Linked DNA regions of Undibacterium sp. KW1. The protein of the gene in region 1 interacts with the protein of each later gene in a pairwise test. Links are inferred from orthologs where the notes say so. Each region holds a gene or a part of one and is shown on either strand. Other genes may lie near its edges. The genes, in order: eno and rpe.

Region 1 (3,228 bases):
TTCTGTCAGCGGCGTAACGCTGCCCCAATATACTGGCTCAGGACTGGCGCCCTGCTTGACAACACTGCGCAACTTCAAGTCTTCAGGAAAAGGCAAATCTGCCTGGGTGGCTTCGTCATACATCATTGCACCTGGCGCCCCGCTTACTTCGATGAGAAAGCTGGTGACACTGCCAGGTACCGATATCGCATAGCTCCCGTCAGCGCCGGTAGTAGCTGTCGCAAAAGAACTGGCAGATTTATTACCGGACTGATCAAGACTAAAGGCTGATACGCGCGCGCCGTTGATGCGCCCCTTTGCGACTATGCCGATAAGTTGCCGGCCGCTGTTACTGACAGCTACTGTAGCGCCATTCGCGTTATTGCTGGCGGTACTAGCACCGCCGCTTCCACCACCACAAGCGCTGAGCAATGCTGACAATAAGACGGGAATAAAAAATTGATACTTGTTATTTTTCATGAAGTAATCGAAGTTTGAGCACAAAAGCGCCCATGCATAAAAAGTACAAAATGCAGCTGGCATCTAGGAAAATGCAATATCTGCAATTTTGTTACGAAATGTAAATGCAAAAAAGACTGGTGATTCTAACACCAGAATGCTGCTTGACCACATACAGGACGAACAAATATGTGGCTATATGTATATGGGATGTAAATGAGGTATAACTGAGGAAGCACAGCCACATCAGGCTGACTATGAATACTATCAGCGCTTGACCTGGTCAGGCTGTGCAGTCGTTGAAGCAGGTGAATTGGCATCCAGTATCTGCACGAAAATTTCGTTCTTCTTGATCATGCCCAGCTCAAAACGGGCACGCTCTTCTACCGCATCTGTACCTGTCTTCAAATCCTGCACTTCGGATTCGAGCTTGCCATTGCGTTCTTTTAATTTTTCGTTATTTCCTTTTACCTGCGCTACCTGCCTGTCCAACTCCCAGACACGCAACCAGCCCCCTTACCCAACCACAGCGGGTATTGGATCAACATCAACAGGGCAGCAAAGGAAAGAGCTATCAAACGCACGGATAATTAAAGCAAAAAAATAAAAACAAAACCAATCTGTTTCCAAAAGCAGACCTACAAGAAAAAGGGGAACCCAGTTCCCCTTTTTATTTGCACGATACCAGATTACTTCAGATTATAGAAGGCGTCGCGACCAGGGTAGCTGGCAATTTCGCCCAAATCTTCTTCAATACGCAGCAATTGGTTGTATTTTGCCATACGGTCAGAACGGGACAAAGAGCCGGTCTTGATTTGCAAGGCATTGGTACCAACGGCTATGTCAGCGATAGTGCTGTCTTCTGTTTCACCGGAACGATGGGAAATAACGGCAGTATAACCTGCACGTTTTGCCATTTCGATCGCTGCAAAAGTCTCAGTCAAAGTACCAATCTGGTTAATCTTGATCAGGATGGAGTTGGCGATACCTTTTTGTATGCCTTCTTTGAGGATCTTGGTATTGGTGACGAACAAGTCATCGCCAACGATCTGGACTTTCTTGCCCAGTTTTTCAGTCAGGATAGCCCAGCCGTCCCAGTCGCCTTCGGCCATGCCATCTTCGATGGAGATGATAGGATATTTATCTACCCATGTTGCGAGCAGGTTGGTAAAGTCAGCGGAAGACAAAGTCAGGCCTTCACCTTCGAGGTGGTATTTGCCATCTTTGTAGAATTCGCTGGCAGCGCAATCCAGGCCCAGGGCGATTTGCGTGCCTGGCTCGTAGCCAGCAGCTTCTATCGCCTGGATGATCAGTTTGATGGCGGCTTCATGGTTATCTACGGAAGGAGCAAAACCACCTTCATCACCAACTGCTGTGGTCAAACCCTTGTCATGCAGGATTTTTTTCAGTGCGTGGAATACTTCAGCACCATAGCGAACTGCTTCGCGGAAAGTTGGCGCGCCTACCGGGATAATCATGAATTCTTGAATATCCAGATTATTGTCAGCGTGTGCACCACCGTTGATGACGTTCATCATAGGCACTGGCAATTGCATTGCGCCTGAACCGCCGAAATAACGGTACAGTGGCAGGCCAGCTTCTTCAGCAGCAGCTTTGGCAACAGCCATGGACACAGCCAGCATGGCATTTGCACCGAGGCGACTCTTGTTTTCAGTGCCGTCCAGATCGATCAGGGTACGATCCAGGAATGCCTGTTCATTCGCATCCAGGCCCATGATGGCTTCAGCGATTTCAGTATTGATGTGTTCGCAGGCTTTCAGGACGCCCTTGCCCAGATAGCGGGACTTGTCGCCATCACGCAGCTCTATCGCTTCGCGGGAACCTGTGGATGCGCCGGAAGGCACAGCAGCGCGGCCCATGACACCAGATTCCAGCAAGACATCACATTCAACAGTTGGGTTACCGCGCGAATCCAGAACTTCACGACCGATAATGTCAACGATGGCACTCATTCAATTCTCCTAAACAATCAAAATATCGAACAAAATATCTAACAAAATAATACGAATCTGATTTGCAAAACATCTGCTGGCTGGATATGCCGACAGATAAATAAAGCTGGCAGCTGTAATGACTTTATTACAGCCAAAATGATGGTGCAGATGATACCCCATTACGGGGACACTTCAAGCCGCACAAAACTTTATTCTTGCGGCTTTTTACGCTGATAAGCAAAAAAACCTTCCCCACAGATTAAATCATGCAAAAGCAGGTTCAAAAAGCCTGGCATACCCCATCAGTACAGTCTCCGGGGCCTGCTAACAACATTCTTTCAGGCAACTACATACCATCTTGCAAAAAAAGGCGAGCCGCAAAAGTGGCTCGCCTTTTAATCAGAATTTGCAGATAACAGACAAACCAGTATTCAAACTACCCAACTGGAGGTCTGCATCAAATCCCTTACATCTCATGCCTTGTTACCCTGCGCCTTTTTATGTTCTATCGCCGCCCTGGCGAAAGAGATAAACAAGGGGTGACCGTCGCGCGGTGTCGATTTGAATTCAGGGTGGTACTGCACACCCAGATACCATGGATGCACATCGCGTGGCAATTCCATGATTTCACACAAATCTTCTGTCGGTGTACGGGCAGATACTGTTAAACCAGCAGCCTCCACACGTCCCAGATAATGGTTATTGGCCTCATAGCGATGGCGATGACGCTCAGTCACGACATTGCCATAAATCTCGGACGCGAGCGTACCGGGGCGAACTGCGCAAGTCTGTGCCCCCAGGCGCATGGTGCCGCCGAGGTCGGAATTCTCATCGC
Region 2 (3,278 bases), 3.0 Mb from region 1 along the record:
ACATGGAAGCGATCACATTCGCTGCAGCGAAAGCCTCTTCCATCAACTTGTCCAGTGGCACTACACGGGATACCAGGCCTGCGCGTTCTGCTTCAACCACATCCATCATGCGTGCAGTCAGGCACATGTCCATGGCTTTGGATTTGGAGATCGCACGTGGCAGGCGCTGTGTGCCACCAGCACCTGGCAGAGTGCCCAGCTTGATTTCTGGCTGGCCGAACTTGGCATTTTCTGCAGCAATGATGAAGTCACACATCATGGCGACTTCGCAGCCACCACCGAGAGCATAGCCTGCAACAGCGGCGATGACTGGCTTACGTATCTGGCGCATGGTTTCCCAGTTGCGGGTGATGTAGTCATCTTTATAGGCATCCATGAAGCTATAGCCGACCATGGCGGCGATGTCAGCACCGGCGGCGAAGGCTTTTTCACTGCCCGTCAGGATGATACAGTGAATGTTTTCATCCTTGTCGAAAGCTTTCAGTGCCAGGCCCAGTTCATCCATGAGCTGATCATTCAGCGCATTCATGGCCTTGGGGCGGTTCAGGGTGATCAAGCCGACTTTGTCGCGGGTTTCAGTCAAAATACATTCGTATGTCATAGATGCTCCTGATTTTATTAAGTAGTGATATGCAGCATGAATGCCGGTATATCTATTGTAATGCGCCGGACCAGCACCTGTAATGAGGTACGCAAATAAGCACACAAATTAGCAGGTACAATGCGCTTAGTTTATTGAGCGAGGTGGATGCGATGTGGTTATTAGCGCTGGAAGCAGGCGTAGCGATGTTCATGCTGATTTTTATCGTCTGGTGGACGATGTTTCATGGTCGCGCACCAGAAAGACCAGAAACACCACCCAAGGAAGATAAAAAGCCTATAGAACAAAGCAAGCAAAGCCAGGATAATGGAAATCCGCAATAAGCCTGGACTGTGCCAGTATCAATGCAGGGTACGCGGCAAAGACAAAACAAACTCAGGTATCTCTGCCTCAAAGCGATGGGCATCTTCTGCCACGCAGAAATAAGTGCCCTTCATGCTGCCCTGTGGGGTCCTCAATGAACTGCCGCTGGTGTATTCAAAGCTTTGCCCTGGCGCCAGGAAGGGTTGATGGCCGACTACACCCAGGCCCTTGACTTCTTCTACATGGTTGGTACTGTCGGTAATGATCCAGTGGCGTGAAATGACTTGCGCTGCCACAGTGCCGGTATTATTGATGGTGATAGTGTAGGCAAAAACGAAATTGTTTTGCTCAGGATCGGACTGATCTTTGAGGTATTGGGTCGCCACCGATACACTTATTTCATACGCTGCCATAATTTTCTTTCATGATGAACTATGTTCATTGTGCCAGACGAAGACAACAGCCGCTTGCCCTCACAAGGTAAAATAGCATATCTTTTTCAAGCACGATTCCATCATGACTACTTTCCGCATTGCTCCCAGTATATTGTCTGCCGATTTCGCCCGTCTGGGAGAAGAAGTCCGCAATGTTGTCGCCGCTGGCGCAGACATGATCCATTTTGATGTCATGGACAATCATTATGTTCCCAACCTGACCATAGGCCCCATGGTGTGCGAAGCGATACGCCCACATGTGCAAGTGCCTATCGATGTGCATCTGATGGTTAAGCCAGTAGACCGTATCATCCCCGACTTTGCCAAGGCAGGTGCGAATATCATCACCTTCCACCCGGAAGCATCTGAACATATAGACCGCAGCCTGCAAACCATACGTGACCATGGTTGCAAGGCTGGCCTGGTATTCAACCCTGCCACGCCATTGCATGTACTGGAAAACGTCATCGATAAAGTCGATATCGTTTTGATCATGTCGATCAACCCCGGTTTTGGTGGCCAGACTTTTATCCCGCATACACTGAAAAAAATCGCACAAGCACGCAAGATCATTGATGAATCTGGCCGCGACATCATGCTGGAAGTGGATGGCGGCGTCAAAATCGAGAACATCGCAGAAATAGCTCGTGCTGGTGCCGATACCTTTGTTGCCGGTTCTGCCATATTTGGCAAGCCCGACTACAAGGCCATCATTGATGCCATGCGCGCTGAGTTATCCAAGGTTTAATCCCTCTATTCATCTTCAGGCTTTTCGTCATTCCAGGTGGAAAGCCTATCTCTGATCGCCCCACCATGTTCAGCCAAATCAAAGCCGCCATCATCGATCTTGACGGTACCATGATAGATACCGCACCAGACTTTCTGGTCGCCATCAACCGCATGCGTGAAGGCTTTGCGCTGGCACCGTTGACGCTAGATGTCATCAAGACCATGGTGGGCAAAGGCTCTGAAAATCTTATCCAGCAAGTCTTGTCGCTGGATTTTGATGCGGATGGCGTAGCAGCGCGCTTTACTGATGCATTGGCTGCTTACCAGCGTCATTACCTGGCTATCAATGGTGATCACAGCCAGCTTTACCCTGAGGTGCATGAAGGTCTGCAGGCCATGCGTGACCTGGGATTGCGCCTGGTATGCGTTACCAATAAGCCACTGGCATTTGCCCATCCGCTGATGCAAAAGAAAGAAATCAGCTCTTATTTTGAACAAGTCTATGGCGGCGACAGCTTTGCAAAAAAGAAACCTGATCCCCTGCCCATGCTCGAAGCCTGCAAGGCTCTGGGCTTGCCGCCATCACAAGTGCTGGCCATAGGCGATTCCAGCAATGATGCGATAGCCGCCCGCGCTGCCGGTTGCCCGGTCTTGACAGTGCCGTATGGATACAACCACGGCGAAGCTGTACAAAATATTCAAAGTGATGGTATAGTCGAAACCCTGTTGGTAGCAGCACAACTGCTGTCAGCGAAAAACTCTCATTGACTTTCAAACCATTCACATAACGAATGTTCATCGATAACAAACGTTCCATGATCACTCCAGGCACTTTTGAGGCCTGGCTATGGCGACGCTGGCAATTCTGTTAAACCACGAATGCCGCGAGTGGCTGTGCACATCCCAAGCACATCTTCTTGCTTGTTATATCAATCTGTCTTACCCGTCCATACTCTCTTGAGCGAATTTGTGTGCGCTGCTAGCTGCTGCAGACGCGTGCATAAGCCTTAGGAGCAGGCAGGCGGTTGAAAGAAAACCATGACCGAACTCGAATTCAAATCGTTGGCCGCGCAAGGCTACAACCGTATCCCCATGATTGCGGAAGCTTTCGCCGATCTGGAAACCCCGCTCACCCTGTATCTGAAACTCGCGCAAACCCAGAATGCCGGCAAGAATACTTTCTTGCTTGAATCCGTCATGGGTGGCGAGCG

Evidence for each region.
Region 2: the proteins of eno (region 1) and rpe interact in binary tests that used the Escherichia coli proteins (3 or more experiments, as listed by UniProt). The link is inferred for Undibacterium sp. KW1 from one-to-one orthologs.

The regions. Positions count from the first base shown.
Region 1 is NZ_AP018439.1:2,391,261-2,394,488, reverse strand. The notes cover bases 270-3,169. They hold eno (phosphopyruvate hydratase), read right to left. Parts: upstream 2,412-3,169; coding sequence 1,128-2,411; downstream 270-1,127. Other genes in these bases: UNDKW_RS10735 (CTP synthase), read right to left, coding at 2,867-3,169; UNDKW_RS10750 (hypothetical protein), read right to left, coding at 270-459. In the rest of the region: more of UNDKW_RS10750, read right to left, coding at 1-269; more of UNDKW_RS10735, read right to left, coding at 3,170-3,228. UniProt on the Escherichia coli protein: Catalyzes the reversible conversion of 2-phosphoglycerate (2-PG) into phosphoenolpyruvate (PEP). It is essential for the degradation of carbohydrates via glycolysis.
Region 2 is NZ_AP018439.1:5,388,316-5,391,593, forward strand. Bases 304-3,253 are described here. They hold rpe (ribulose-phosphate 3-epimerase), read left to right. Parts: upstream 304-1,420; coding sequence 1,421-2,086; downstream 2,087-3,253. Other genes in these bases: UNDKW_RS24185 (enoyl-CoA hydratase), read right to left, coding at 304-601; UNDKW_RS30030 (hypothetical protein), read left to right, coding at 754-924; apaG (Co2+/Mg2+ efflux protein ApaG), read right to left, coding at 943-1,317; UNDKW_RS24200 (phosphoglycolate phosphatase), read left to right, coding at 2,152-2,835; trpE (anthranilate synthase component I), read left to right, coding at 3,106-3,253. In the rest of the region: more of UNDKW_RS24185, read right to left, coding at 1-303; more of trpE, read left to right, coding at 3,254-3,278. UniProt on the Escherichia coli protein: Catalyzes the reversible epimerization of D-ribulose 5-phosphate to D-xylulose 5-phosphate.